2 regions of the Sodalis sp. RH16 genome follow, and region 1 is predicted to be linked to the other one. Evidence: predicted binding sites of a transcription regulator. Region 1 holds the regulator's gene; the other holds the start of a gene.

What was found. The regulator LexA, encoded in region 1, represses DNA repair genes until DNA is damaged. The targets are predictions, from matches to a motif close to TNCTGTATGTACATACAGNA.
Region 2: umuD (translesion error-prone DNA polymerase V autoproteolytic subunit) is a predicted target of LexA. The motif match lies at 12,871-12,890, and genes of this name have one in related genera.

The regions. Positions count from the first base shown of each region.
Region 1 is NZ_CP178737.1:1,365,419-1,381,129, forward strand. Features, by position in the region: gene ACL2XJ_RS06225 (aromatic amino acid transaminase) at 1-587, opposite strand, end outside; gene alr (alanine racemase) at 663-1,799, opposite strand; gene dnaB (replicative DNA helicase) at 1,817-3,223, opposite strand; gene ACL2XJ_RS06240 (quinone oxidoreductase) at 3,362-4,342, shown strand; gene pspG (envelope stress response protein PspG) at 4,630-4,848, opposite strand; gene dusA (tRNA dihydrouridine(20/20a) synthase DusA) at 5,012-6,079, opposite strand; gene ACL2XJ_RS06255 (MmgE/PrpD family protein) at 6,409-7,794, shown strand; gene ACL2XJ_RS06260 (SDR family NAD(P)-dependent oxidoreductase) at 7,867-8,622, shown strand; gene ACL2XJ_RS06265 (FCD domain-containing protein) at 8,663-9,340, shown strand; gene ACL2XJ_RS06270 (MmgE/PrpD family protein) at 9,408-10,790, shown strand; gene rcsA (transcriptional regulator RcsA) at 11,664-12,320, shown strand; gene zur (zinc uptake transcriptional repressor Zur) at 12,453-12,962, shown strand; gene ACL2XJ_RS06285 (CsbD family protein) at 13,109-13,318, opposite strand; gene lexA (transcriptional repressor LexA) at 13,838-14,446, opposite strand; gene ACL2XJ_RS06295 (diacylglycerol kinase) at 14,570-14,938, opposite strand; gene plsB (glycerol-3-phosphate 1-O-acyltransferase PlsB) at 15,064-15,711, shown strand, end outside.
Region 2 is NZ_CP178737.1:2,716,555-2,732,265, forward strand. Features, by position in the region: gene hcr (NADH oxidoreductase) at 27-1,004, opposite strand; gene hcp (hydroxylamine reductase) at 1,014-2,672, opposite strand; gene ACL2XJ_RS12550 (undecaprenyl-diphosphate phosphatase) at 3,014-3,859, shown strand; gene ACL2XJ_RS12555 (Rrf2 family transcriptional regulator) at 3,869-4,294, opposite strand; gene ACL2XJ_RS12560 (DUF3413 domain-containing protein) at 4,419-6,266, opposite strand; gene panS (ketopantoate/pantoate/pantothenate transporter PanS) at 6,695-7,621, opposite strand; gene ACL2XJ_RS12570 (hypothetical protein) at 7,928-11,119, opposite strand; gene umuC (translesion error-prone DNA polymerase V subunit UmuC) at 11,152-12,420, opposite strand; gene umuD (translesion error-prone DNA polymerase V autoproteolytic subunit) at 12,423-12,854, opposite strand; gene ACL2XJ_RS12585 (pyridoxal phosphate-dependent aminotransferase) at 13,202-14,410, opposite strand; gene ACL2XJ_RS12590 (glutamine amidotransferase-related protein) at 14,526-15,711, shown strand, end outside.

The DNA.
Region 1 (15,711 bases):
TCCCACTGTTCATGGGTCAAATCGGAGCCGGTGGGATTATGGCAGCAGGGATGCAGCAATACGATGCTTTTGGCCGGCAGCGATTGTAAACAAGCCAGCATGGCGGTGAAATTTACGGCCAGCTTGCCACTGTCAAAGTAGGGATAATAATCCACCTTGAAACCGGCGCCGGAGAAAACCGCCACATGGTTTTCCCAGGTGGGATCGCTGACATAAACCGTCGAGTCCGGAAAATAGGCTTTGAGGAAATCCGCGCCGATTCTCAGCGCCCCGGAGCCGCCCACCGTTTGGATGGTGGCGATACGGGCGGCGTTGCGCATCGGGTGATCTTCACCGAACAGCAAAGCCTGGCTGGCGCTACGATACGACGGCAGGCCCGCCATCGGCAGATAACCCGCGCCCTGTTTCGGCATGGCATCCAGCAGGGCTTCCGCCTTGGCGACCGCCTGCAGTTGGGGAATGATTCCCTGCTCGTTATAATAAAGCCCGATGCTCAGATTCACCTTGTTTGGGCGCGGATCCAGTTTATAGGCTTCCATCAGCGACAGGATCGGATCCCCGGCATAAGCATCAACATGTTGGAACACGGTGTAAATCTCCTGGTATTGTGGGTTCAGGGGTAAAGCCCTGCCTCCACACTACCAAATAAATTTCATTAGCTGTTAGCTGGAATGATTAAAAATTGAAGCAGCGCTGCCTTTTGCCAGGGTTTCCGCCGGCTCGCTCTCAATATATTCAATATCCACGCGGGAAGTCAGCTTGGTGACGAGCTCATAAGCGCTGATGCCGCTGGCGGCGGCCACCCGTTCCACCGGCAGCTCCGGGCCCCATAAAACCACGCGATCGCCCACGCGCTCGCGGCTGTCCGGTCCCAGATCCACCACCAGCATGTCCATGGAGACCCGTCCCGCCAGCGGCACTTCGCGGCCGTTGACCCAGACCGGTGTGCCATTGGGGGCGCTGCGGGGATAACCGTCGCCGTAACCGAACGCTATCACCCCCAAACGGGTATCCCGGGAGCTGACCCAGATACCGCCGTAGCCGCTCGCTTCACCGGCCCGATGGTTGCGCACGGCGATAAGGGAAGAGGTCAACGTCATGGCGGGCCTGAAGCCAAAGTCAGCGCCGATGCCGGCGCCGGGGGACACGCCATACAGCACAATACCGGGACGAACCCAGTCGCGGTGGGAGTCGGGCCAATACAGGATCCCGCCGGAAGCGGCGATGGACTGCATGCCCGGTTTGCCCTGTGCAAAGTCGTCAAAACAGGCTAATTGCCGGGGGGTGGCATCCGCCTGCGGTTCATCGGCACGGGCGAAATGGCTCATGATATTAACCGGCCCCAGCACATTGCGGCACGCCGCCAGGCGGGCATAAAATTCCTCCCCCTGCCGCGGCGAGACGCCCAGACGGTGCATGCCGGTATCCAGCTTCATCCATACCCGCACCGGCGACGCCAGGTTTGCCTGCTCCAGGGCCAGCAATTGCTCCGGGCTATGCACGGCGGTTTCGATGCCAAGCTCGGCCAATAGCGGCAATTCATCAGCGTCGAAAAATCCTTCCAGCAGCAGAATCGGCTTGGTAATGCCGGCGCTGCGCAGCGCTAATGCCTCGGCGAAACGCGCCACACCGAAGCAGTCCGCGTTATCCTGCAGCGTCAGTGCGGTTTCAGGCATACCGTGCCCGTAGGCATTGGCCTTTACTATCGCCACGACCCGGCTGTGGGGCGCCAGCCGGCGCACCTGCTGCAAATTATGCCGCAAAGCACGCCGGTCAATAACGGCAATGGCCGTTTTCATTATCCTTGTCCTGGTTATCAATCATCATCATATTGCGGCCCGGCATAACTGTCGAACCGCGACCACTGCCCGTTAAACGTCAGCCGTACCGTGCCGATGGGGCCGTTACGCTGTTTACCGAGAATAATTTCCGCAATGCCTTTCTGATCGCTGTTTTCGTGATACACCTCGTCACGGTAGATAAACATGATCAAATCGGCATCCTGCTCGATAGAACCTGATTCACGCAAATCGGAGTTTATCGGGCGTTTATCCGCGCGCTGCTCCAGACCGCGGTTAAGCTGGGAGAGGGCCAGCACCGGTACCTGCAGCTCTTTTGCCAGCGCTTTGAGGGAACGGGAGATTTCGGCGATTTCCAGCGTCCGGTTATCCGATAGCGCGGGTACGCGCATTAATTGCAGATAGTCAATCATGATCATGCTTAAGCCGTCATGCTCACGAAATACCCGCCGGGCGCGTGAACGCACGTCGCTCGGGGTCAGGCCGGACGAGTCGTCGATATACATATTATGCTTTTCCAGCAGCAGCCCCATGGTGCTGGAAATACGCGCCCAATCCTCATCATCCAGCTGGCCGGTACGGATCCGGGTCTGGTCAACGCGGGACAGCGAGGCCAGCATACGCATCATAATCTGGTTGCCGGGCATTTCCAGACTGAAAATCAGCACCGGCTTGTCTTCGGTCATGGCGGCATTTTCGCACAGGTTCATGGCGAAGGTGGTTTTACCCATGGACGGGCGCGCCGCGATGATAATCAAATCGGATTTTTGCAGACCGGCGGTCTTTTTATCCAGGTCGTGGTAGCCGCTGGAGACGCCGGTCACGCCGTCATGGGGTTTTTGATACAGCTGCTCGATGCGCGCCACGGTATCTTCCAGAATACGGTCGATGCTTTTCGGGCCTTCATCTTTACTGGCGCGATTTTCGGCAATCTGGAAAACCCGTGATTCCGCCAGATCGAGCAGTTCTTCACTGCTGCGCCCCTGGGGATCGTAACCCGCATCGGCAATTTCATGGGCGACGGCGATCATTTCCCGCACCACCGCGCGTTCGCGGACGATATCGGCATAAGCGGAAATATTGGCGGCGCTCGGCGTGTTTTTCGACAATTCCGCCAGATAGGCAAAACCGCCCACCGAATCCAAGTCCCCTTTCTGCTCCAGGGATTCGGAAAGGGTGATGAGATCGATAGGCTTATTCAACTCCATCAGGCGCTGCATTTCGCCAAAAATCAGCCGGTGCGGGCGGTTGAAGAAATCTTTGACGGCGACGCGTTCGGCGACGTTGTCCCAGCGTTCATTATCCAGCATTAAGCCGCCCAACACCGACTGTTCCGCTTCCAATGAATGGGGGGGAAGCTTGAGACCTTCAACCTGACGGTCCTGCGAGAAGTTTGTTTTGTTAGCGGTTTTTTTTTCTGACATGTGATAATGACTTTGCCTGAGAGAAGCGACCTGGGTGAAGACGCATTGTAACGTTGATTGTCGCCAAATCCTATGCGGCTTTGCAATCGGGCGGTAAGGGCTTATGGTTATTTAAGACTTTCCACGAGAGGAACAGCTATGGTTAAGCGCATTCAATTCTCCGCCACCGGCGGTCCGGATGTATTGGAATACACAGATTTTACACCAAAAGATCCGGGTCAGGGCGAAGTTCAGGTTGAAAATAAGGCAATAGGTATCAATTTTATCGACACCTATATGCGCAGCGGCCTTTATCCGGCGCAGCTGCCTTCGGGCTTGGGGACGGAAGGCGCGGGGATCATCACAAAAGTCGGCCCCGGAGTGACCGGGCTGCATGCCGGGGATCGGGTGGTCTACGCCCAGGGTCCCTTGGGAGCCTATAGCGAAATACATAACGTCCCCGATAAGAATATCGCCGTCCTTCCCAACGCCATTTCCTTTGAACAGGCCGCGGCGTCCTTTCTTAAAGGATTAACCGTATATTATCTCCTGCACCAGACCTACGCGGTTAAACCGAATGAAATTTTCCTGTTCCACGCCGCGGCCGGCGGCGTAGGCCGGATTGCCTGCCAGTGGGCCAAGGCGCTGGGAGCCAAGATGATAGGTACCGTGGGTTCGGCGCAAAAGGCCGCCCTGGCCAGGGAGGCCGGCGCCTGGGAAATCATCAATTATCGTGAAGAGAACGTGCCGGAGCGTGTTGCGGCGTTGACCCATGGTGAAAAGGTCAATGTGGTATACGACTCGGTAGGGAAAGATACCTGGGAAATCTCGCTGGACTGCCTGCGTCGCCGGGGCCTGATGGTGAGTTTCGGCAACTCTTCCGGGCCGGTGAGCGGCGTAAACCTGGCAATCCTCAACCAGAAAGGGTCGCTGTATGTCACCCGTCCGTCCCTGAACGGCTACATTACCAACCGGGAAGAACTTAAGCTTGCCAGCAATGAACTCTTTTCCATGATCGCCAGCGGCGCAATTAAAATCGACGTGCCGGAGCGGCAAAAATTTCCCCTGGCCGAGGCACAGCGGGCGCATCGGGCGTTGGAAGGACGAGAAACCAACGGCTCCTCCCTGCTGATTCCCTGATCGTTGAGAGACGGGCTTCCTTGCGAAAGCCCGTCATTTTTCACTGCATGTGATGCTGCTGTAGGTAGGGACAGAACGGCAAAACACCGGAAACTGCCGCTAAAGCCGCTATTATTTTCCGATGTGGATGAAATGGCTGATAACCAGGGTGCATCCTATCAGCAGATATAAGTAAAAAATATCGATAATAAATACAAGGTGTAAAAAAGACGAAAAGATGTGATCAACCCTGCATTTTTGGGTTCGGCGACCTGGCAACCCGCCGCCGGGTGGGGATGATGACTATTCTAATAGCGGGGCAACCGCGGCGGCTTAACGGCGCGCCATACCCAGGCCACCACCAGCGCCAGCAGTAACCATGGCAATAATTTTATCGCCATGACAAACAGACCGGCAAACATCATGATAAACGTCCCCACGGCCAATGCGGCAAGAACGCCCAGCACGGAAATCCCGGTCAGCAGCAGCATCAAAAAGAATCCGATGACAAAGAAAATTTCCAACATGGCAGACTCCTGAAATAGGGGATAAGTCCCGCGACTGTCTCAATGACGCCTTTAACTATTACAAGAGCTTTATTACAAAATCCATGCCAACAAATATATTTTATAACCCATTGTTTTATAATAAATTTCCATCACATTATTTAGAATGGATCGGCCATTTTTACTATTTTTTAGTCAATTCCGCCATCTCTTCCCGCACACCCGGTGCTATCACTTTGGCGAGCGCCTGCTCAACCACCGCCACGCCCGCTCCCGGCTTATGGGCATTCTCGCTCAAATGGCGGCGCCACTGCCTGGCGCCCGGTATGGATTGGAACAAACCGAGCATATGGCGGGTGATATGGCCCAGATAGGTGCCGCGGGATAACTCAAGCTCTATATAGGGTAACATGGCCGCCACAACGTCGGTCATGTCATGATAGGGATCTGTGCCACCAAATAGCCTGCTGTCGACCCGGGACAGGAGCGACGGATTTTGATAAACCTCGCGACCCACCATTACACCGTCAAGCCATTGCAGATGCTGCTCCGCCTGGTCCAGGGTTTTGATGCCACCGTTAATGGCCAGCGCCAGTGCGGGGAAATCCCGCTTCAGCTGATAGACGCGATCGTAGTCCAGCGGCGGAATATCGCGGTTCTCCTTGGGGCTAAGACCCGTTAGCCAAGCCTTGCGGGCATGGATGATAAAGGTATCGCAACCCCCTCGCTCGGCAACGGTCTGAATAAACTCGCACAAAAACCCGTAGCTGTCCTGCTCATCGATACCGATACGGGTTTTCACCGTCACCGGGATCGACACCGCGGAACGCATGGCGGCGACGCAGTCGGCGACCCGCACGGGCTCCGCCATCAGGCAAGCGCCGAAACGCCCGTTTTGCACTCGATCGGAAGGGCAGCCGACATTGAGATTGATTTCGTCATATCCCCGCTGTTCAGCCATACGGGCACACTGCGCCAACGCCTCGGGTTCACACCCTCCGAGCTGCAAAGCCAGCGGATGCTCCGTCTCGTTGTACGCAAGATAATCCCCTTTGCCATAGAGCAGGGCGCCGGTGGTCACCATTTCGGTGTAGAGCAGGGTATGCCGTGTCAACAGACGTAAAAAATACCGGCAATGGCGATCGGTCCAGTCCAGCATGGGCGCGACGGCGAAGCGCTGGGAGGAAAATCGAGCCGCTTCCGATTGTAACCGGCCGTCGGAAGGCAATGGGGATATAGAATTATCGAGCATTTCGGACCATTTATCGTATTGGCTGTAACGGCACCCCGGCCACTCTTGAACAAGGCCCGTGGGGTAAAAATTTAAAGGGCATGATAGCATATAAAATCGCCCGGCCGCCGCCATTACCATGGCCTCGCCTTTTGCATCATGTTAACGCGTTTCATTACCCTGCCCTGCAATTTACATTCTTTCCTAAAGTCAATCTGTTGTTTTTCCCATTAGCGAATATCTGATCCAGGTAACAGAATTGGAAAATGTACTTTACAGAATAACCCATACCATCGAATATTGTCGACAATATGCAATACAACCATTGATTTGTTTACTGGGGAGCGTTTATGTCTTTACCCGATTCTCAACAGGCATCGAACACGTCCGATGAAGGCGTTACCCGCGCGCTGGCGCGCTATCTGGTGACATCCAGGTCCGGGGATTTACCGGAAAATGTCCGCGCCCATGGCATCTGTTCTTTCGTTAACTGGCTGGGGTGTGCCGTGGGAGGGAGCCGTCATCCGGCGGTGGATATCGCCTATGCTGCGCTCTCTCCTTTTGCCGGAACGGAACAGGCCGCCCTTCTGGGACGAAATACGCGCACGGATATCATAACAGCGGCATTGCTCAACGGCATCGCCTCACACGTTTTTGACTTTGACGACACCCATCTTAAAACCGTTATCCATCCCGCAGGGCCCGTGGCATCGGCCATTATGGCGCTGTCGGAATTCCGTGGCATCAGCGGTGCGGACTTTATCCATGCATTGGTGTTGGGAATAGAAACGGAATGCCGCATCGGTAACGCGGTTTATCCGGACCACTATGATATCGGCTGGCATATCACCGGCACGGCGGGGGTGTTTGGCGCCGCGGCGGCGGTAGGAAAACTGTTGGCTCTGGACGAACAGCAAATGGTATGGGCGCTGGGTCTGGCCGCCTCGCAACCCGTTGGGCTACGGGAAATGTTCGGCACCATGACCAAAAGCTTCCATCCGGGGCGGGCGGCGCAAAACGGCTTAACCGCCGCGTTGCTGGCGGCAAAGGGCTATACCAGTTCGGAACAGGGCATTGAAGCGAAACGGGGCTGGGCCAATGTCACCAGCACCCACCGCAACCTGGCGGAGATAACCTGCGGACTGGGGGAGCGGCACGAAAGCCTGCTCAATACCTTTAAGCCTTTTGCCTGCGGCATCGTAATCCACCCGGTGATTGACGGCTGTATCCAGCTACGCAGTGAATACGCTTTGCAGGCCGACGAGATTGACAGTATAGAACTGCGCGTCCATCCGCTGGTGCTGGAATTGACCGGCAAGCGCACACCCAAAACCGGTCTCGACGGTAAGTTCAGTGTCTATCATTCCGCCGCTGTGGCAGTGATTCAAGGGCGCGCGGGCGAAGCGCAATACAGTGACGCGTCGGTACGGGATGAACACACCATCGGGTTGCGCGATAGGGTCAATGCCGTCATCGATCCCTCACTGGACAGCGATGCCGCCCATATCGTTATCCGGCTTCACAACGGCCAACGCCTTGAAAAACACGTCGACCATGCTATAGGCAGCGCGGCGAAGCCAATGACCCGGCAGGATCTGAATACTAAATTTACTGACCTGGTGGCGCCGATATTGGGACAAGATCGCGCCGCCATCCTGTTGCGGGCATGCTGGGACGTCGAGTCCTGCCGCAATATGGCGGAACTGTCGGCCATGACCCAAGAGGGCGGGCGCTGAGCCGGTACTACTCTTGTACTTAGGCAATGTCGGCGAACGTATCATCAGTGATGAAATAGACGGAGGCAATGTATGTCCGCAGAACTGAGTGGACGGGTAGCGGTGGTGACGGGCGCGGCCCGCAATATTGGCCGGGCAATGGCCCTTGAGCTGGCGGCGGCGGGCGCAGCCGTCGTAGTCAACGCCAAACAATCCGCTGACGCGGCCGCCGGGGTGGTTGAGGATATAGAACGTCAGGGCGGGCAAGCATTGCTGCACCTTGCCGACATCAGCGGGCCCGAGGGTGCGCAAAGCCTGATGACGGCGGCATTACACCGCTTCGGCAAGATTGATATTCTGGTAAATAATGCCGCCATACGCCGTGAAGTCCCTTTCGCGCAGTTGGACTGGACGCAATGGCGCGAGGTACTGGCGGTGATACTTGATGGCGCTTTTCTATGCGCAAGCGCGGCCTTGCCGGCGCTGCGGCAGGCCGGTGAAGGCACCATTATCAATATCGGCGGCATGTCCGCCCATGCGGGCTCCGCCGGCCGGGCGCACGTCATGGCCGCTAAAGCCGGCCTAGTGGGATTAACTCGCGCCCTGGCCCATGATTTAGGCCCTGACGGCATCACGGTGAACTGCGTGGTGCCGGGCATGATAAATACCGCCCGCGGCGCGGCGGCGGGCAATGCGGAGCCCGCGCACCATGCCGTTCACAGCACGCTATTGGGAAGACGCGGCACTCCCAAGGACATTGCGGATTTGGTGCGTTTTTTGAGCGGACCTCACGCCCGCTACCTCACGGGACAGGTCATTCACGCCAATGGCGGCGCGTTTCTCCCTTAAGTACCGTTAAATGTACCGATAATTCTTCACAGGCGAATTTATGTCTTATACAGCAGATTCCATCCAGGTATTACGTTCGGCGACCCTTTGTGACCTCGTGCAGGAAGAAATCCTGCGGCGGATTAAAACCCGGCAACTGGTGGCCGGTATGAAACTCAACGAAATGGAGCTGGCCGAGCACCTGCAAATCAGCCGCAGTCCGGTCAGGGAAGCTTTCCGCGCCTTGGAAGAGGCCGGCCTGGTTTCACTGGAAAAAAACCGCGGCGCCTGGATCAGGGATATTTCCGAACAGGAAGCAGCCGAACTGTATGAAGTTCGCGCCGGCCTGGATGAAATCGCCGGTCGCCGCCTGGCGTCCATCGTTACCGAGGACCAATTGCAGGAATTGCATGGCGTGCTTGATCAACTGGAGGCCATTTCCCAGCATGACGATGTGAATAATTATTTTTTATTGAATATTGCCTTCCATGATCGGGTGGTGGAAATGGCCGGAAACGCCACATTACTTACGCTCTATCGCCAGGTTATCAACCGCATGCACTTAATCCGGCGTCAGGGCCTCGCGTTATCCGGCAGCTCCCAGGCGTCCCATGCCGAACACCGCATGATTCTGGCAGCGTTGGCGGCACGAGACCCGGATGCCGTTGCACACTCGATGCGTCAGCATATTCAACAAGGGTATCAGCGTGCCTGTAGTGCGCAAAACCGGGCGCTGTAGTCAGCCGTTGCCCTTTTGATCGAGCGAGATATCTTGCCGCCACCCTGCTCCGGGAGAAAAACACGTTATGAACGATCGCCAACTGGATAAGAATAGTATTGCCGAGCAGCTTGCCCATTGGATCCTGGCGCAGGATGCCGGCGACTTTCCGCAAAAAACCATCGGCACCGCGCGCTTGCTGCTGATGGATGTGATGGGTCTGTGCATTGCCGCGCGACACGAGTATTACGTAGAGTCCGCCCTGGCAACGGCTGACGGTAGCGGTTTATGTACGGCGCTGGGGCATCCTGGGGGGCTGACGGCCTATGACGCCGCCCTGGTGAACGGTACCGCAGCCCATGGTGAAGATTACGACGACACATTCGAGGGCGGCCCGGTTCACTCCGGCGCGGTGGTGGTGCCGGCGGTCATGGCGATTTGCGAGCGCGAAGGACTAGCCGGAGAAGCGCTGCTACGGGGCATTGCCGTGGGGGCTGAATTAATGTGCCGTTTGAGCCTGGTGGCGCCGAAAGCCATCCATCGGGCGGGATTTCATCCCACCGCGGCCATCGGCGCTATTGCCGCGGCGGGAGCCGTTGCGGCGGCGCTGCGGCTAGACCACGGGCAGACGACGTCGGCCTTGGGGATTGCCGGCAGCATGGCGTCAGGGATTATTGAATACCTGGCCGAAGGCACCTCCACCAAACGCATGCACGCCGGCTGGGCCGCGCAATCGGGCATTCGCGCCGCCTTGATGGCCCGGGGCGGATTAGACGGACCGCGAACCGTGCTCGAGGGGCGCCATGGTTTTTTCCAGGCCTTCGCGCCTTCGGTAACCCCTGATTTCACCCCGCTCTTATCTGACCTTAATCAGCGCTGGCTAATGCAGTCCATCGCTTTCAAGCCTTATGCATGCGGCACCATGACCCAGCCCTATATCGATTGCGCCATCGCCCTGGCGCGCCGGAACATCAATCCCGGCGATATTCGCGACATCGTTTGCCGGGTCGGGGAGGGTACAGTACATCGGCTGTGGGAGGATTTGGCGGTCAAGCATCGCCCTCCCACCGCCTACGCGGCAAAATTCAGCACGCCGTTTTGCATGGCGGTGGGCTTTTTTGACGGCCGGGCCGGACTGGGACAATTCACGCCGGCACGGATTAACGACCCGGCGGTGCTAGCGCTGGCACAAAAAATCCGCTATGAAATCGACCCGCAAAACCCCTACCCGGCCCAGTTCACCGGCCATCTGCGGGCAACGATGAGCGACGGCACCGTTTATGAGCACGTTCAGCCCTGGATGCGCGGCGGCGCACAGCAGCCGCTGTCGCCGGAAGAGCTGGCGGAAAAATTCCGGGATAACGTCCGGCACGGCGGCTGGAATGACAGCCTGTGCGAGGGGATGCTCGCCCTGTTTCAACAGATATTTACTCAAACCGATATAAGATCCCTCGAACGGGGGAGAGTCTGATATTTTTGCAACAACGCCCTGGGGAAAGCCTGATATTTCTCCAACGGGCTTTCTCCTTGCTCTTAATGACGCTTAAAGAAGGCGGATATTGAGTTGAGCAAAAAAAAGGGCATATCGGCGATGGATACCTAAAAGACAGATACAAAAATATATCGCATCTCTTCTATGCCCTATAATAATTTTTAATCAAAAAGGCATCCGTTATTGATAAATTTATTTGCCTATCAATAATCATAAGCATCACGCTGTCGAGTAGCAATGTTGATTTTTAACTGATTAAAAAAAGCAATTACCGGCGTATATCTCATCCTATTCCACTATTCCCACAGCGCCTTCTCCATGGCGTGGCATCACTCCTCTTCCGGCAAATAAAGATCCCTGCCGTTTGCCGCCGGCCTTTGGCATGAAATCCAGCGGCGGCAATACCCTGCCAAGCGTTTTAAACGACCGGAGGTGCGCCGTGCGCAAACCGCGGTTTGGCAGCGAAGTATTAACATTCAATAGCTTTTTTTTGAAAAAAAACTCATTTTGTACCAAATAACTTATATTACGTCCCAATGGCTTCGATGGCGATTTACAAACTGGTCATAATCCTCTATCACATGGATTTAAGGCGTCGCCGTCTTCATTACTGAGTGAAAGGTTGAAGTATGATTATTTACAGCGTGCTTATCGCTTTTATGCTGCTGATTACCATAATCAGCCTGGCTCTGCATTTCAGGGAAAACAGAAAGAGAAAAATCATATTCAACCGAACAAGCAGCCGGTAAACAAATACCGAAGGCACTGTTTTCGTCTTCAAAGGGAATTTATAGAACGAACTAACGCATCCTTCCCCTATCAATAACCATAACTGTAGATATCGCGATTATTATGACAGTGTTTATTCTTGATCCATGCACATACACCAGATATGCGCTGAAAAGCTCTCTTGGCGCAAATGGTGTTAAAGGAAGTATTCGAACACTGGACAGTTTGTCAACATTGAGAAAAAAATGCGAAACAGCATCTCCTTCCATTATTTTTATCAATCAGAATTATTTTCAATATCAGCACAATAATGAGGAGCTCAAGACCGTCATAGAACAGCATCCGGCGACGCTCTTTTTTATCTTTATCGGTAATGAAAGCATAAAATTCTATGATTTTATCCCAATCAAAAAGAATGTCATTATCACTTCAAAATTTATCAAAATCAGCACTATCAATATGATTATCCGTTATTATCTCGATGTCAGAACATGGCTGGATGATAATAACAAACTTGGATTTTCCCCACTGCGCTTTAGTAAAACGGAAGCTGAAGTCCTCACAATGTGGATGTCCGGCTACGATACGTTACATATCTGTTCACATTTGCATATCAAAGAAAAAACCCTTTCCTCCCATAAGATAAATATCAAGAGAAAAACCAGGGCAAGCAACAAACAGGTTATCTATCACCTGATTACCATCGCCAATAGCGTTACGGAAGGCATCAACAGCCACCCTCCCCGGGAAATAAATATGTCGCCACGCCTGACAGCATAAAAGCTCTTCTCTGCCCTGTTTTGCTGACCGTTAGCCGGGAATGCTATAGCCTCGCTCGGCTTACATCCCTAGATTCGGTATTTTATCGTCATCATGATAAGATGATGGATAGATAAGCTACGGGGGTTCCCTATGAAAAGCATGACTAGTTCGCAATTGCTCAGTCAAGCTGAACAATTGTGTGAACAACGGAATGTACGCCTGACGCCGCAGCGGCTCGAAGTATTGCGCCTGATGACGCAGCAGGAGGGGGCAATTAGCGCCTACGATCTGCTTGATCTGTTAAGGGCCTCAGAACCCCAGGCTAAACCGCCGACTATATATCGCGCACTGGATTTTCTCATGGAGCAGGGATTTATACATCGCGTCGAGTCAACCAACAGCTTTGTCTTGTGCCATCATTTTGAAGAGCCTAGCCATACCTCGGCTTTTTTTATCTGCGATCGCTGCGGCCAGGTCACGGAGCAATCCACCGAGGGGATTGAGGAGATTCTACAACGCATGGCCCGGTCAGCGGGTTTTGCCATGCGGCATAACGTGGTGGAAGCCCATGGTTTTTGCCTCAAGTGTTCCGAAGTGCAATCCTGCGATCGGCTGCATAATTGCGGACACGACCATAGCATTGGGATCAAAAAGAGGTAATAGTTAAACAGGTAGGCATTAAAATTTTTAGTAGATTAGTTTAAGGATGTGATTAGGCAGGTGGTACATCCTTGTACCTTTGGGTAGGAACATTAATCTGATTATTCCGGGTAACCAACGTAATAGCGGGCTACCACGTTACATCGCTACCAGCGATATTTATTCTGGGTTTCCCAGTTCGAAACTTCCTTTTCTGCTGCTTCTTTGCCGTAACCATAACGTTCTTGAATTTTACCGATTAACTGGTCACGCTTCCCTTCAACAACGGTCAAATCATCATCGGTGAGTTTGCCCCATTGTTCTTTCATTTTACCCTTGAATTGCTTCCAGTTGCCGCTTGCTTGGTCAGTATTCATTGTAAAACTCCTTCGCTATCGTTTGGTGAGGAATTTTAATCATTAACCTTTTGCAGCGGTTAATGAATAATCGGATTCGTTAAAGAAAACGTCTGACATCGTTAATCTATAAGCTAACCCTATGAGATTAAGTATAGCAGTGCGTTTGGCGAAAGGTTTATTTGGCAGAGGATTTGACGTCATATGGACGGTAATTCCCGCGTTTTTTACCATAAGGCGATATAAAACAGCAGGTAGCGGAGGAAATTAGAGTGACGATAAATGTAACAAAATATGTATAAACTTCACTTGTGCTTTGACGCGGATAGCTGGCGGGAACAGCGATTAATGACGGCAAGTATTGAAGAAAGCGAGGCAAGAAAAGATGCAAAAAGGTTATTGAACGGAACAAAACGACGCGCCACAGCTCCCCCAATAAATCTGCGGCCGCCGAAGCTGATAAAGGACGCCGAAAACCAAACCGGGGGAGAATACGCTACCTAGAGTCACCAACAGATCAAAGCGGGTCCAGACAAAGGCTCAGATCCAATTGCCGTTGCGAATGACACCTACCGCCAATCCTTCGATAGTGAGCTCCTGCTGGCGTAAATCCACCACGATGGGGGAGAAATCACTGTTTTCAGGTAACAGCTCAACGATATTGCCTTGTCTTCTCAGGCGTTTTACCGTCACTTCATCGTTAATCCGCGCGACAATCACCTGGCCATTACGGGCATCCTGCGTTTTGTGCACCGCCAGCAAATCACCATCCATGATGCCGATGTCTTTCATTGACATGCCGCTGACGCGCAGCAAAAAGTCCGCATGGGGTTTGAACAAATCAGGATCGACTTTGTAATGGCTTTCGATATGCTGCTCCGCCAGCAATGGCTCGCCCGCCGCCACGCGGCCAATCAGAGGCAAACCGCTTTCTTCCTCAATGAGTAAACGGATCCCGCGGGAAGCGCCGGAGACAATCTCAATCGCCCCTTTTCGCGCCAGCGCCTTAAGGTGCTCCTCGGCGGCATTGGGTGAGCGAAACCCCAGCTGTTGGGCGATCTCCGCGCGTGTCGGCGGCATGCCGGTTTGCGATATATGATCGCGGATAAGGTCAAAAACCTCTTGTTGTCTGGCGGTTAACGCTTTCATTCCGTCCCCTGTTTGTTTATACAGTCTTCATGTGAGTATATACAGGTCGAGCCCAATTGAAAACCTCATGTGTGGCAAAACGTAATAAAAACGGCTGAATTTAACAACGGTTAAAAGAAGCCATCATCGAAATAGTCGCCACAGCAAGGTTATCCAGACCCAGGCCGCCAATATGATGGCCAGCGCAACCGCAGCCGACCCGAGATCCTTTGCCCGTCCCGAGAGGGGGTGCAGCTCTGGCCCGATGCGGTCCACCACCGCTTCTATGGCGCTGTTTATCGTTTCCATCACCAATACCAGCCACACCGAGCCAATCAATAAAATACGCGAAATAGCGTCGGATTCGAGATAATATGCAAGTACGATGGCAAGGATGGCTATTACCGCTTCCTGCCGAAAAGCCGCTTCATGACGCCAGGCCGCTGATAATCCTTTTAATGAATATCCCATGGCGTTATAGATACGTTTAAGTCCACTGATTTGGTTTGCCATACATTTGCGCGCTTGAGGAAAATTGCGCCCATATTACCGGTTCTTTGCGTTCTCATCACCACAGATCTGTTGCGCAGTTTCTGGTATTCTTGTGCCGCAATGCTAACAAGAGGCTTCACACAGATATGTCAGGTTGGCGTAACATTTATTATGCGTTATTGGATTTGCCAATAAAATTGCTGGTGAGAAGTAAGGTAATCCCCGCGAATCCACGGGAAGAAACCGGTCTGGATCCCATGCGGGCCATGATGTACGTGTTACCTTATAATTCCAAAGCGGATTTGCTTACCCTGCGCGGGCAGTGCTTAAAGCTCCAACTGCCGGATCCGCTGATTCCCCTGGAAATTGACGGGGTAACGCTGCCGCGTTATGTCTTTATTAACGATGGTCCGCGGGTTTTCTCCTACTTCACCGAGAAGCCGGAATCCGTCAAGTTATTCCACAATTACCTGGACTTACACCGTAACAATCCCCAGCTCGATGTACAAATGGTGCCGGTTTCCGTGATGTTCGGACGCGCCCCGGGCCGTGAAGCACAGCCCAACCAACCGGCTCCGCAGCTGCGGCTGCTGAACGGTTTTCAAAAATTCATCGCCATTCTCTGGCTGGGGCGTGACAGTTTTGTCCGCTTTTCCAATCCGCTGTCGATGCGGTACATGGCAACGGAACACGGTACGGATAAGACCATCGCGCAAAAGCTCGCCCGGGTCGCCCGGATACATTTTGCCCGCCAGCGCCTGGTGGCGGTTGGGCCGCGTTTGCCGGTACGCCAG
Region 2 (15,711 bases), 1.4 Mb from region 1:
CCTAGGCAAACGGGAGCCGCCCAAGGTCAGGCCAGGGCGACATCGCTTTCTAACCGGCAGCTGCAGGCCAGCACGTAGCCTTCGGCGATCTCCGCCGGGCTCAGGGTCATGGTACTGGTGGTGGTATAGCGGCCGGTGAGGATCCGGGTTTTGCAGCAGCCGCAAACGCCGGCGCGGCAGGCGGCGTTAACCGGGATTTTATTGGCCTCCAGCGCCGCCAGCAGGGTAACACCCACCGGCGCGCTGAATTCCCGCTGCAGCCGCGCCAGGGTGATCTTAAGCTGCCGCGTGCCGGTCACCGCCGGGGCATGGAATCGCTCCTGCATAAAAGCGGTGGCCCCCAGCGCCATGGCATCTTTTTCCACCTGATCCATATAAGGCGCCGGACCGCAGGCCATGACTCGGCGGATGGCGATATCCGGCACCAGCGCCGCCAGGTGTTCCCGCGTCAGACGGCCGGCCAGCACGGGGGGAAGGGCCTGCTGTTCGGCAAACAGCGTCAATTTCAGCCAGGGCTGCAGCGTCGGCCAGGTTTTGGCGAAAATCACCTCACGGGGTGAACGCACGCTGTAAATAACCTGAACATCCGCCCGCGGACGATTGGCCGCCAGCCAGCGGCACATGGACATGATTGGCGTCACGCCGCAGCCGGCGGCCAGAAACAGATACCGTTCGTCCTCTTGCCGGGCGCAGGTGAAGTCCCCTTGGGCATCCGACAGCCAGAGGTTGTCGCCGGTTTTTACCCGCTGTGTCAGCCAGCCCGATCCGCTGCCGTTTTCCAGACGGCGCACCGTCAATGTGACAAAACGGCTTTGCCCCGGCGTTGAAGAAAGGGTATAAGCCCGCAGGGTCTCGCTGTTGTTGATGCTGACCAGGGCGAACTGCCCCGGTTGGTAAGCATAAACATCGTGGCTGATCAGGGATAGAGTCCAGACATCGGGGGTCTCCTGCTCTATGTGATGGACCTGCATGGCGTGCGTGCATAACGCGTGAGGTGCAAACATCATGGCTCCTTAGGCGCAGGCGGCGAAAATGGCATCGAGATCCCGGGTCGCTTCGGTGATGGGACGCAGGCCGAATTGCTGATTAAGCACCGCCAGCAGATTGTCGGTGAGAAAGGCGGGCGCGGTGGGGCCGACAAAGATATTTTTTACCCCCAGGGACAGCAGCGTAAGCAAGATCACGATGGCCTTCTGTTCAAACCAGGACAGCACCAGGCTGAGCGGCAGATCATTGACGCCGCAGCCCAATTTTTCCGCCAGTTTTACCGCCAGGGTTATAGCCGAGTAGGCATCGTTGCATTGCCCTACGTCCAGCAGGCGGGGAAGCCCTTCCAGGGTGCCGAAATCCAGCTTGTTGAAACGGTATTTGCCGCACGCCAGGGTCATGACCAGACAGTCCTGCGGTACGCCGAGGGCAAAATCGGTGTAGTAGCTGCGTTCTTCCCGGCTGCCGTCGCAACCGCCCACCAGGAAGATATGCCGCAGCTTTTGCTGCGCCACCAGGTCGATAACCGTATCGGCGGCGTCCAGCAGCGTTTGGCGGCCGAATCCGATGGTTATCATATGCTCGATTTCACTGTAAGGAAAACCCGGCATGCTCTGGGCCTGTTTGATAACCGGCGAGAAATCCTCCCCTTCCAGGTGCTTTACCCCTGGCCAGCCGACGATGCTACGGGTCCAGATCCTTTCGTCATATTGCCCGACGAAGGGATCGATAATGCAGTTGGAGGTCATCACCACCGGTCCGGGGAAACGGGCGAATTCAGTCTGCTGGTTCTGCCAGCCGCTGCCGTAATTACCCGCCAGATGGGCAAATTTTTTCAGCTCCGGATAGCCGTGGGCGGGCAGCATCTCGCCGTGGGTATAAACATTGATCCCGGTGCCCTCGGTCTGCTCCAGCAGCATCCGCAAGTCCCGCAGGTCATGGCCGGAAATCAGTATGGCCTTGCCCGCCACCGCTTTCACGTTCACGCGGGTGGGCTTCGGATTGCCATAGGTTTCGGTCTCGCCGCGGTCTAGCATGGCCAGTATGGAAAAATTCATTTTGCCGATATTCATCGACTGCGCCAGCAGGTCGTCCATTTGCGCAGGCCGGGTGCCGAGCCAGGACATAATCTCATGGTATTGACGGTAGACTTCATCGTCATACTGCCCCAGTACATGGGCATGTTCCAGATAGGCGGCGGCGCCTTTCAGGCCGTACAGGCAAAGCATTCGCAATCCGTGTATGTCAGCGCCCACTTCGTCTTTATCGGTATTGAGGGCGAAACGTTGCGCTTCCGCCTGCAGCCCGGCCAGCGACAGGGCGGGCAGCGTGATATGGGCCATGGGATGCGAAATGTCCGCTCCCGGTGCCAGGGCCCGGCAGCGCGCAATCAATCTCTCGCGCAGGGCTATGGTTTCATGGGCATATTCGACGATGCGCGCCGAATCGAAGTTCACATTGGTCAGGGTGGCGAAAAAAGCCCGGGGTGCAAAGCTGTCTACCCGATGATCGACGATGCCCAATTCACGAGCCCGTATCGCCCAGGCCGATAAGCCATGGAGCACCGCAATCAGCAGGTCCTGTAAATCGGAGGTTTCGGCGGTTTTACCGCACATTCCCTGCGCGTAGGCACAGCCGTTAGCCAGAGGCGTACGGATGGTTTGTTCACATTGCACACAAAACATAATGAGATCTCCTTATAAGATGCATTTAAAATGCATCTTTAAGATAGAACGCCGCCGCTTAATGTAATAGTGCAATTTCCGCTAGTTAATCATTACTTGATATAGCGCAATTTTCGCGGGTAATCCGGATTGTCACTTCATAGTCCATTGAAATCGTTGCCGGCAGAAACTACCGCACGAAATGATCAGTAACAGTTCTAACGCAAAATTGAGCGGTAAAAACGAAGCGGTTTCTATAGACTTCTTTCATTCTTTACCCTTTGTCCCCAGGCTAGCGCTTCTTATGATTTCCTCCCTTTGCGATGGCATCATCGCCTTCGACTTGATGTGAGACCGACTCCATGTCTTTTATACAAATCGTTATCCTCGCTATCGTGCAGGGTCTGGCCGAATTGCTGCCGGTATCCAGTTCCGCCCATGTGATCATGGCCGAGAAGCTGCTGGGTCTGGATCCCACCGCGCCTGAAATGACGTTATTACTGGTGATGTTGCATACCGGCACCATGTTTGCGGTAATTCTTTATTTCTGGAAAACCTGGCGCAGCACCTATTTCAGCTCCGGCAAGGCCTTCCGCCACAATGCCTTTTATATTGTTCTGGCCACCGCGGTGACCGGCGTGGTGGGATTGACCCTGCAAAGCCTGATTAAACATCTTTATGCCCACAATGCCGCGGATTTTGAAATTGAGCATCTGTTTGGCAACAGCAGGCTTATTGCGGCGGGGCTGGCCGCCGCCGGCGTTTTGATTATCGCCTCGTCACGTTTTGGCGAACGCGAGGGCGGTGAAATATCCAGCGTCAGGGCGGTGGTCATCGGTTTGGTTCAGGGGCTCTGTTTGCCTTTTCGCGGATTTTCCCGATCGGGGGCCACCATCTCAACCGGACTGGCCATGGGGGTGACGCGCCGACGCGCCGAAGAGTTCAGCTTTGCCCTGGCGGTGGTGCTTACGCCGGTGGTGATCGCTAAAGAAGCGCTGCGGGCCTTACATGGCGGCGCGGCGAATCACCCGTTGCCGTCAGGCGCAATCATGCCGATGCTGTGGCCCAGCCTGCTGGGGATGGTGTTCAGTTTTATTGCCGGCCTGGTTGCCCTGCGCTGGCTGTCGCGCTGGCTGGAACACGACCGCTGGCATCTGTTCGGCGGCTACTGCATTCTCGCCGCGCTGCTGGTATTTTGGCTCGGCTGACGTCGGGGATTATTGATCGGAGAAGATCAGCAGATCGTTAAAATGGTGGCGCTGCACCAGTAAATCCGCCAGGGTGTATTTATCCAGCACGGCGAAAAACGCCCGGGTAGCCTCGCTCAGCACCCCGGGCAGGCCGCAGACGGGGGCAATCACGCACCGGGTGCAGTCCACCAGCTTCTGGTTTTTCTCGGTGTGGCGGATAAGCGTGCCGAGATTGATATCCCGCGCCGGCCGCCCCAGGCGGATGCCGCCGCTGCGGCCGCGGATCGCCTCGACATAGCCCAGATGGGCCAAATCCTGCACTACCTTCATTAGGTTATTGCGCGAGATGTCATATAAGGCGGAAATTTCAGCGATGGACGACAGGCCGTCATCCCGCGAACCGAGGTAAATAATTACCCGTAATGCGTAGTCGGTATATCGCGTGAGCTTCATAAGCCCTCCTGACAGCCAAAGAGAGGCGGATAGTATAATTGCAAGCAGCAGATTCGCCTATGGCTAAACGTGTGCCAGCCGGCGGACACTTGTCTCCCTTCTGCTGCCCTTTGATTATGCAGCGCTATCTATTAAACCGCGACATCAGGCTGATAATGTTTTTCAGCCGATCCCCCTGCAGCAAACGGTGCTTAGTGGGGTTCAGGTCCGGGGTCAGGGTTTCGAAAACGCCGCCGGGATAGACCACATTAATTAAATCCGGCGAGACCACGGCATAATTATAATAACTGCCGACAATCATATCCTGCGACTGCGGGGCCGAGGGATCCAGCATATTCTGGCCCACGCTGTAATCGCTGACGGGCGTTTTTACCCCGGCCACCGTCGCCATCAGGGTCGGTACCACATCGAAATGCGTGGTGCGCCGGTCGATATCGCCGCTTTGCCCATCCGGCAGACGCATAAACATCGGAACATGAATCTGCACATCGCTGTAGTTGCTGCCGTGCCCCCAGTAATTCTTTTTATGATCGTTAAATTCCTCGCCGTGATCGGACGTGATAATCACCAGGGTATTTTTATCCAGCCCGGCCTGCTGCAGTTTGGTTAATACCTGGCCAATCAGCCCATCATCGTAATAAAGCGCATTACGGTAGAGGTTATGATAAGGCGTGGGATCAAAATCATTATTCAGCTTGATATGGTCTACCCGATCCCAGTAAGGCTGGAACGGCGTTACCGGGTTAGGAGGCAGATCATAACCGTGGGCGGCATCGTAAAACAGAAAACCAAAGAACGGCCGCGAACCGTCGCGCTTGTCGATAAATTGCTTGAAATCATCGGTTATCTCTTGATCCCGCAGGGCTGGAGTGCGCGCGCCGTTGCTGATCTTCAAATTGGGAATCTGGGCAAACACCGTTCGATCAAACGGCGGATGATTGATATTGGCGGAGCCGTGTATGGAGAATTCATATCCCTGGTCCGCCAGGGTTTGCATTAACACCGGACGCTGGCCGCTGTTGCGTACCGACAGCCAATAGGTATCGGGCAGGCTATAGAACAAACTGAAAATACCCGGTTCGGTGGAATTGCCGCCGCTGCGGTGCTGATGAAAGCGCAAAGCCTGCTGGGCAAAGCGGCTGACGTTAGGGGTCACCTGCGGATTGGCGTCATCGTAGCGCCAGGCATCGATAAGGATAAACAGGATGTTGGGCTGCTGGGCCGGTTTCTGGAATTGGATAGCCTGCAAGGGATAATGCAGTACCCCCTCGCTCGCAACATGCAGATTGTTTTCCTTGTTCAGGGCCACCGAAGGATCCACTAGACCCCATTTTACCAGGCGGCTCTTGGCGGTTAAGGGGTAGTACAGCGGAAATTGCCGGGTATAGCCGGGGATCTGGGTTTTATAATTGGCATCGTCCCAGACATGCAGCCCCTGGCTGACCAGAATACTGACCGCCATTAACACATAGGCCGGCTTGCGCAGCCGCTGCAGGCGCGGCATCCTCGTTGCCATGGCGCTGAACAGGCATTGCACCGCCAGCAATACCAGACCGATGCAACCGCCTATCAGCCAGGTATACCAGGAGAGATCGATGATATCCCGTCCCTGGAACAGCATTTCCAGCACCACGCCGTTCAGGTGAAAACGGTATTGAGCATACACCAGGGTATCCACGACCAGCAGCGCACTGAGGAAAAACGCCATGAGGATACCGACGGAACGGAACAGCCTGGGGGGCAAAAAACACACCAGGCATTGAATAATCATCGCCAGCACGCAGAAGGCGCCGAACAGCCCGTACTGCGTGGTGAGCAAATACACCAGCGAGCGGATATCCCCCGGGGGAATGGAGATCCACTGCCAAAAGCGAAAAGCGACTGCCGTCAGTAAAAAGGCGTTCAACAACCAGAACATGCCGGCCCATTTAAGATTGAGCTTAGAGGAATGGAAGGCATTTAGTCTGAACATATTTTCAACAATCCTGCTTTTCAGTGGCAACGAGATAATTTGGGCGGTGAGATTTAACACCCAAATGGCTTTTATTCATTATCTCTTTGGTAAAAAACTGTTACCTATCTTGCCGGAGAGATGAGAAATGGCTTAATGAATAATGCATGTTAAGTAAAGTATAGATGCCGCGATCGGCGCGGCGGTATGCGGAAAATGTCTTTTGTAATGCCGGCTTCATGGGGGCGGGCGCATTTGCCTGTCTGGACAAGCCATAGATATTAGTGCAAAAGCGGTAAAAGCATTAGAAAAAACGCACAATACGTGCGTTGTTTATATCGGAGGCCGTCGGGAATTAATTAAAAATTGTAACCGGTCAGCCATGCAGCCCGGCGAAAAAGAGGCTTTTCCCGCCGGGATTGGCTTAATGCATCGCCGTATGCGAGGAATTATCGATGCTGATCTTTTTCCACCGGACGGCCGGACCAGTAACCGGCCAGCACGGAACCGGACAGATTATGCCAAACCGAGAACAGCGCGCCGGGCAGGGCGGCCAGCGGCGTGAAATATATCTTGCCCAGTGTTGCCGCCAATCCCGAGTTCTGCATGCCCACTTCAAGCGCCATGGTGCGGCAGGTGGTTTCGTCGAAGCCGAACAGTTTGCCGCCCCAGTAGCCGCCGAGCAGGCCGATACCGTTATGCAGGATCACCGCCGCAATGACCACCAGGCCCACCGAGCCGATAAATCCCTGGCTGCCGGCCACCACCGCGCTGATGATGGCGAGGATGCAGACCATGGAAAGCGCCGGCAGCCCCGGTTCAATGCGCTTGACGGCCTTGGTGAATAAATGATGGATAACCAGGCCGGCAAAAATCGGAATGACCACGATTTGCAGGATGCTCAGCAGCATGCCCGCCACATCCACCTTGATATGGGTATCTACATAGAGCCGGGTCAGCAACGGCGTGGCGAATACCCCCACCAGGGTGGATACCGCCGAGATGGTGACGGACAAAGCCACATCGCCTTTGGCCAGGTAAATCATCACATTGGACGCTGTCCCGCTCGACACGCTGCCCACCAGTATCATGCCGGCCGACAGATCCGCGGGCATATGAAACAGTTTGGCCAATAACCAGGCGGCCAGCGGCATCACCAGATAATGCAGGAAAGTGGCCGCCACCACCGGCGCCGGACGCGTGAGAACCCGTTTGAAATCGCCGGCTCTTAGGGTTACGCCCATGGCGAACATAATAAGCATCAGCAAATACCCCACATAGGGACCCATGGGGGTAAACGTTCCCGGGGAGTAATAGGCGATAACCGACAGCAAAACGGCCCACAGCGGGAACAGGCGGGTAATCTTGGCTAACATAGGGGGGTCCTTGTCGTCTTTTTAATAATGGATGGGGTATAACCGCCGAAATTTCGGGTTTCGGCTTTTGCCACAGCGGAAGTATTTTTACCTTCAATTGCCGCCGGTAGCAATCACTCTGCTGCAAAAACGCTAATATTCCTTCGGTGAATATTCATCCACTGGAGGTGTCGCTTCGGTGGGATAATGTCAAGCCCCGCCGTGGGGGAAGCGCAACAGATTGTTTTTTTTGCATTGTGTGCAAACGGCGACCGCAAAACGGCCACCGTGAATGAGGGTTATTATCAAATATTGTTTGCCGATGGGTTAAACCTGGACATTGCTTTTCATTTTTGCGGTGATGTCATCAACCAAATAGAGCCATTCCTCTTCCTCTATATCGTTTTGAAGCGTGTTATCTGAATTTCCACTGAAATACTGGTCTTTGACATTGTAAATATCGATGGGATGAAATATTTCCGCTTCGTCATCCCACATGATGTTACCCTCGTGGAGATCACCGTGTAATATGCCGACATGATTAAGTTTTTCCAGCATGTCCACGTACCGCTCAATGGCGTCAGGGGGTAAAGTGTCTGGGGGAAGCTGCGGAACCGTTCTACCTGGAATACGGTACATTCGCAGATAAAAATCTTCCTCTTCATTATGATATAATGTTGCCGAGTCCTCGCCGTAATAACGGCGGAATGAGTTGGATTCGTTATTGGTCAACGTTTTTATGTCAATCTGAAGATATTTATTGTCACGGACATATTTTTTTATGACATAGTTATTATCACTGGCATCAGTAAAAACCTTACCATAGCAGCCCTCCCCTAATATGTCTCCCAGCTTCAGTTCAATAGGATGTTCGGGTTGGCCCACTGCAAACACTGAAACCGTTTTCTGCGCTTCTGATTGAGCGTTTTCAGGGCTATGGGACTTCTTGAATCTCTTGGCCCACCGAGGTACTTTACCCGTTTGCTCAATTTCAAGAGCAAAATTATAATCATCAAAAAAACCATCTTTAGGGAACTGATATTCAAGCAGCAATTCCCTGGCGCTGCCTTCAGTAAACCCATCCTGCTCTTTCAAAACGTCCAAGGCAAGTGTTCGTTTTCTTCCGCTCAAGCCTTCGGTAAGGATATTGTTCAACCTCTCGCGAGCTGTCTCGACAGAGAATTTTTCATTGTTATATCGGAGATATATGCGATTACCCTTCATAGGTGCTTTAATACTGTATCTATTGCCATTTAATTTTTTTATCGGCAGGTATTTATTGTGGACCTTCAAAAAGGATTTCTCTCGGGCGTCCCATCTTAATCCTCTATGGCCCGGTGCTGATAGCTGGCTGGCATCCATGTCGACGAGCATATCCCGCGTAACGGTTTTTTTCAGTGAATTGGATGCATGAATGGACGTCGGGCGTTCAAAGAGCCAGCGAGCGCCGTCAAACTCAACCGGGTAGGTCTCTTTTTGATTATTAGAAATATCGAATATTTCATAATGCAGACGATTTTTCGATGTGATAAGCTCTCTCACCGGCACCACCATGCCATTCATCTCAATGGCTTTATATAATATATCGTTTGAATAAGCATCGGTGTCTTCCACCCGGTATATTATTCCGGCGCCATACCTCTTTTGATTGCCGTTCTGTTCCGCGATGTACTTGACGGGTTTGCCGATTGGAATATTAAAATCATTAATAATTTTCTTCTGTCTGGTATTGAATACAGAATGCCCGTTGTGTTCTTCTAAATGCCATTCACGTGACAACGGTTCCCTATAGACAGGAAGATATTCCTTGGTACCGGATGTCTTATGAACAACGGCTTCATATTGTCGGTGACGATTCATACGTAATTCATGTTTCTCTCCTTGCAAGTGAATAAACGACTTGCCTTTACTGAATTGTACATTGAGCTCGGCGGCATCAACGCTATCGGCATATCGCCAGGTTGATTTCTCTTCATCAAAGATGACTCTCCTTTCCGGTAAGTCCGGCTTGGCGGGATGAGAATGATAAGTCATAAACTCATTTTGATCCGTCGGTTTCAGGTAAATGTTGTCTTTGCCATCGTGGGTCGCGCTCGCTGTTTTTTTGTTATCTACTATTTTTATCAGCAGTTCCTCTTGGACCCCGGTAGCAGGGTTGCGCAGCGAGTAGGCTGCCCGCTCGGACAGGGGAACCGAATGCATTATTTCTCGCGGTTTTAGGATTGGCGCTTTTCCCCGATGTCTGAACGCAAATCCCTCGACATTAATACCAGTAGCGAGTTCAGCTATGATCAGATGGCGCTGTCTTTCTGCGCATATCTCGTCTCCTTGCGATAGGTAGTATTCTCTTCTAAGATAATTGGCAATAAGATTTCCAATGAGGGGTTTTAAGCCTAGAGTCAAAATGTCAGAGAAGAAATTCAGCCCGCTTGTTACTTGCAGTGTTAAAGGGGATGGGCTTTCATCGGTATTGTCATATATCATTCGAAGAGGATTTTCTAACCGTCCAGCCCAGAACATAAAGGCTTTTCCTTCATTTTCGCCTTTAGTATTAAGCACGTCTGCTTCATAAGCGCAATGTTCTCGAATATGTTCGCCGATATACCGGTTTCTATCCGCCTCAGAGATCCTTTTCGCTCTTGATGACTCATTCTCGAATTTCATTACGGGCGTGAGAAAAAAAGGAATGCCGGAGGTGTTTTCTTTTACATAGGTTTCAAGTTTTTCTGCGCCTGAGTCCGTTAATTGTCCGCTAACGACAAGGAAATTGAGTAACGATTCAATAAATTTTTTCTTTGTCAATTCACTCTTTATGACATAGATATGATTATTCTGATCCCAGTAGGCCCCGTTTTGAGATAAATAACCAGTGCCCACAGGCGTTGCGTCGGCCGTGGGAAATCTGAGCGGGTCATATTGGGTTACCAGCGCATCAAGCTTTTGCATGCACTGATAAAAAAATTCAGAGGCGGTTTTTCCCATATGTTGATATAAATTGCTTTTTATATTTGTATTCTCGGAAATAATGTTGGGAATCCTATGATTTTGAATCGGAGCCGGTCTAGATTCAGCCTTAGGATAGTTTGTGTTCCTGGCGGCAGCCGCCATAATCTGTGCTTTACCGTTATGGCTGGGGGTGTTCTGCGCCGTGCCATTATACATGACGATACCCCCGCGGGGCTCCGCCGACGAATTCACGACCATTTTAATATGGGGTAAAATAGCGGAAAGGGTATAGAGAACAGCTATTCCACCCGGTTTGACCGGTACTTTCTCCTGTTGTGAACGGGCTATGCTAATAATCTGTTCCTGGATAATATTAGTATTATATTTTAGAAATTTATTTTCAAATGTACCTACATTCTTTCTGTGACCCACTGCGCTTATCGGCATGACGAGCTCTTCTCCGTTGAGTAAAAGTGTTATTGACACATCGCGGGAAAATACTACCAGATAACGCACCGCCGAATAATGAACGCCGGATTGACGAGCGGCGTTTGTGAAATGTTTTATGGGCATTCATTCGGTGGCCGCCATGGCGAATCCGAACATCAGCAAAGCCTGGCTGTGGGTAATTCCCCCCAGCGGGTGGTATAGGCGGGGGATAACATATCCCGGCGCATCGCCCATGAGGGGGCAATGCCTTGACCGGCGAACCAGACCCGGCCGATGCCGGTGTGGTTGATTTTATCCAGCACCGCCATCAGCTCCATACTGGCGCGCCGGGGGGGACAGGCGTCGAATAAATGCAGTTGCGCCTGGCGGGTCGGGGAAAAATCATTCAGCATTACCCCGGCCTTGGCATAGCGCGGTCCCTCTTTCCAGATCCGTTCCAGCCCGCGCATGGCGGCGGCGACTATATCCCGCGTGTCCTGGGTGGCGGTCAGCAGGTTTTCGCTGGCGCCGTTGGCATAATAAGGTTCATTGACGGCATAGGGCGAGGAGCGGACAAACACGGCTATCTGCCGGCAGTATTGTTGTTCCTGGCGTAATTTTTCCGCCGCCCGCTCCGCATAGCGGCAAACCGCCTGCCGCATATCGGCCAAGGCAGTGACGCGACCGCCGAACGAGCGGCTGCAGACAATTTGTTGCTTTACCGGCGTTTGCTCCTCAAGGGCGATACAGGATTCTCCCTGCAGTTCCCGCACCGTGCGTTCCAATACCACGCTGAAAGTCTTGCGGATAAACGAAATATTCGATTCCGCCAGCTGCAAGGCGTTATGAATCCCCACGGCATTGAGCCGGCGGGAGATGCGGCGGCCCACGCCCCAAACCTCCTCCACCGGCACCAGCGACATCAGTTTGCGCAGGCGCGCCGGGTCGTTGAGAGCCACTACCCCGCCGGTGGCCGGCCACTGTTTGGCCGCGTGATTGCACAGCTTAGCCAGGGTTTTGGTGCGGGCGATGCCTACCCCTACCGTCAGGCCGGTGTCTTGCCGGACCCTGGTTCGCACCCGATGGCCGAATTCCGTGTAGGGCATGCTGGCTTCGATGCCGCTAACGTCCATCCAGGCTTCGTCAATGGAGTAGATTTCGGTGCGCGGCGCCATGGCTTCCAGAATAGACATGACCCGGGCCGACATATCGGCATACAGCGCATAGTTGGACGAGAAAATCGCGATACGGTGCTTGCGCAGCAATTCCCCCAGCTGAAAATAAGGCAGGCCCATTTTTATGCCAAGCTGTTTGGCTTCTCGGGAACGGGCAATGACGCAGCCGTCATTGTTGCTCAGCACCACCACCGGCAACCCTTGCAGATCCGGCCGGAATACCGTTTCGCAGGAGGCGTAGAAGCTGTTCACGTCCGCCAGGGCAAACATGGCTAGTTCCGGGTATTGTGGATGGCGTACAGCACCACGCCGAAGATTTCCAAGGCATCCGGCTGGGGATAGAGCGTCGGAAAGGCCGGATTCATCGGTTGCAGCGCCAGGCGCGGCTTAAGGCACAGCCGTTTGACGGTGAATTCGCCATCGACGGCGGCAATGACGATATCGCCATGACCGGCGGTTTCACCGCGATCCACCACCAATAAATCGCCGTCGCCGATACCGGCTTCAATCATCGATTCGCCGCTGGCGCGGACAAAATAGGTGGCGCTGGGATGGCGGATGCAATACTCGTTCAGGTCGAGCGTTTTTTCCACATAGTCCTGCGCCGGAGAAGGAAAGCCCGCCCGGCATTGATCGGCAAACAAGGGGAGCGATAGCACCGGCAGCATGGCATGGGCGCCGGAAAAGTCTGCGATAATCTTCATTCTTTCAACTCATTTATACTGTTTATGTGTCCAGTATAAATAAATTGTTTTGTTTGAAAAGACAGGGATTGAGGAGATTCGGCGGGAAGTTAATTAGCTCTATGATTAATATAAAGATCAAAAATAAGAATATCATTGGGAATGAGCAAAAGGTTTAACGGTAATTAATTAGCTATGCTAATCATTAGTTTCGTATAGTTATTTATCAAAAGCGATGTTATTTTGGCATTGATTATTAGCCAACCTATATTAAATATGCCGGCGGCGGTTCCGCCGGTATTGTTATATTTCACCCAGAGCGCAGCGATCTTGCCTTTAATCCCCTGGGCAAAAGCACCCGGACTTTACTACTGTAATGCCAGGCAGGCGTTTTTGATGCGCGCGCAGGCTTCATGCAGGCGATCATCGTCAATGGCATAGGCGATGCGGATATAGGGCGATGCGCCGAAGGCCGACCCTTGCAGCGTGGCCACATGGGCATTCTCCACCAGATAGGCGGCGAAATCGCTGTCGCTGTCTATTGTCTTCCCTTGCGGCGTACGTTTGCCCAGCATCCCCCGGCAGTTGGCAAACACGTAAAATGCCCCCGGCGGCAATTCGGCGCCGAGTCCCGGCACCTCGGCAATCATCGACATGACCACGGCGCGCCGGGCCGCCAGCCGCCGCAGCCAGTCGGCATGGAAAACGGCCGGTGTCGTCAGCGCCTCAACCGCCGCCGCCTGGGAGATGGAGCTGGGGTTGGAGGTACTTTGGGATTGCAATATCTGCATGGCCGAGATAAGCCAGGCGGGGCCGCCGGCATAGCCGATACGCCAGCCGGTCATGGAGTAGCCCTTCGACAGGCCGTTCACCGTCAGCGTTCTGTCTCGCAGGCGGGGTTCGATTTGCGCCAGGGTGACAAAGGGCTCGGCATCGTGGCGCATATGTTCGTAAATATCGTCGGACAGGATCATCACCTGGGGAGAATCCAGCAGCACCTTAGCCAGGGCTTGCAGCTCTTCGCGGGAATACACCGCGCCGGTGGGATTATTGGGGGAATTCAATATCAGCCAACGGGTACGGGGGGTGATGGCGGCGGCCAGGTCGGCGACCTGCAATTTCCAGCCCGACTGCTCGCTGCAGGGGACAATACGGGGCTCGCCTTCGGCCAGGGCCACCATGTCCGGGTAGGAAACCCAGTAAGGCGCCGGCACGATAACCTCATCGCCCGGTGAGATTGTTGCCAGGAAGGCATTAAAAATCAGTTGCTTGGCGCCGCATCCGGCAATGATCTCTTCCGGCTGGAAGACCAGCCCGTTTTCACGTTGGAATTTGCCGATAATGGCCCGTTTCAGCGCCTCGGTACCGGAAACAGCGGTGTATTTGGTGTCGCCGCGTTCGATAGCATCGATACCCGCCTGTTTGATAGATTGGGGAGTATCGAAGTCCAGCTCACCCTCACCCAGGTTGATAATGTCGATGCCGTTTTGCTGCATGGCGCGCACGATATCGGAAATCACGGCGGTGGGGGAGGGACGTACGCGCTTCATACGCCGGGCGATAAGTTCTGCTGACATGGATGCCTCTTCAAAGTGGGATAAGAAAATTGTATTATTTGACACATATAGTTCAATTTACATTAACATGGCCGAACCGGCCTTTCCTTTGTTGATTCCCTAAAGGAACCTATCCATGACGACCCTACTGGTGGTGCACGACACGCCGGAACCCGCGCTGTACGGCCTGATGGCGGCGATCGTGGCGGCGCAGCGCCAGCTCCCCCTGCTGCATCTGGCGGCGGACTACGACACCGGACGATTTCCCGATGCCTGCCAGCATGTGCTGCGTCACGGCGGGCTGGTGACCAGCGGGCTGCTCTGGCTTGAACGCATGACCGGCCGCTCGCCCGGCGCCGCCTTAACCCCCGCCGCCTGCGCGCGGCGGGCGGCACGGGAGGATTGCGTGGTGCCCATCGGACCATCGCAGCGGGACGCTTTATCCGTTCTGATCCCGTTGCTTGAGCAGGGCGGCGTCCCGTACCGTCTCTGGCATACGGTGAACCGCCGGGGCCGCCTGATCCTGGAAGACCGCTCCGGCGGCGCGGCCATCGAGGGCGAATGGCGACCCGATACCTTCGGCCGCTGGCATGCCACGCCGCCACCGTCCTCGCCGCCGCATTCCATCCGCGGCGCGGGAAAACTCCGCATCGCCCTTATCGGCGCAAGGCAGGATCAGGCCGCCGCCTATCCCGCCACCCTGGCGGCCCTGGGGGATGCCGCCGACGCACTGGGCATTACCCTTGACGTGCTGTTCGTCCCGCCCAAAACGCTGTCGCCGGATGATGGCCTGCTGCCGGCAACGGTGGCGGGGATACTGCTGCCCGGCGGCGCGGATATGGGCAATGTGTCCGGACAGCTGGCGGTGGCGCGTTATGCCCTGCAACAGGGCATACCCACCCTCGGGTTATGCCTGGGCATGCAGACCATGGCCACCGCCGCCCTGCAACAGCTGCCGGCATTACGGCGGGCCAACCTGCAGGAAGCCGACCCGGACGCGCCGGTGAAAACCTTTGTGCCGCTGCGGGATCCGAACCGCTATGGCGTGCATCGCTCCGGGGAGCATGACATGCGGCTGCGTACCGGCAGCCGGCTGGCGTCCATCCTGGCGACAGACAACCGGCTGCGCTATAACCACCGCTATCAGCTCAATCCCGATCTGCTGGAGATGCTTCCCCGCTGCGGCCTGACGGTGAGCGCCACCGATAGCGCCGGCGCCATCGCCGACGGCATCGAACTGGCCGACCATCCATTTTATCTCGGCGTACAGGGACATCCCGAACTGACCTCCGCCCCGGCGGCGGCACACCCGCTGATCATGG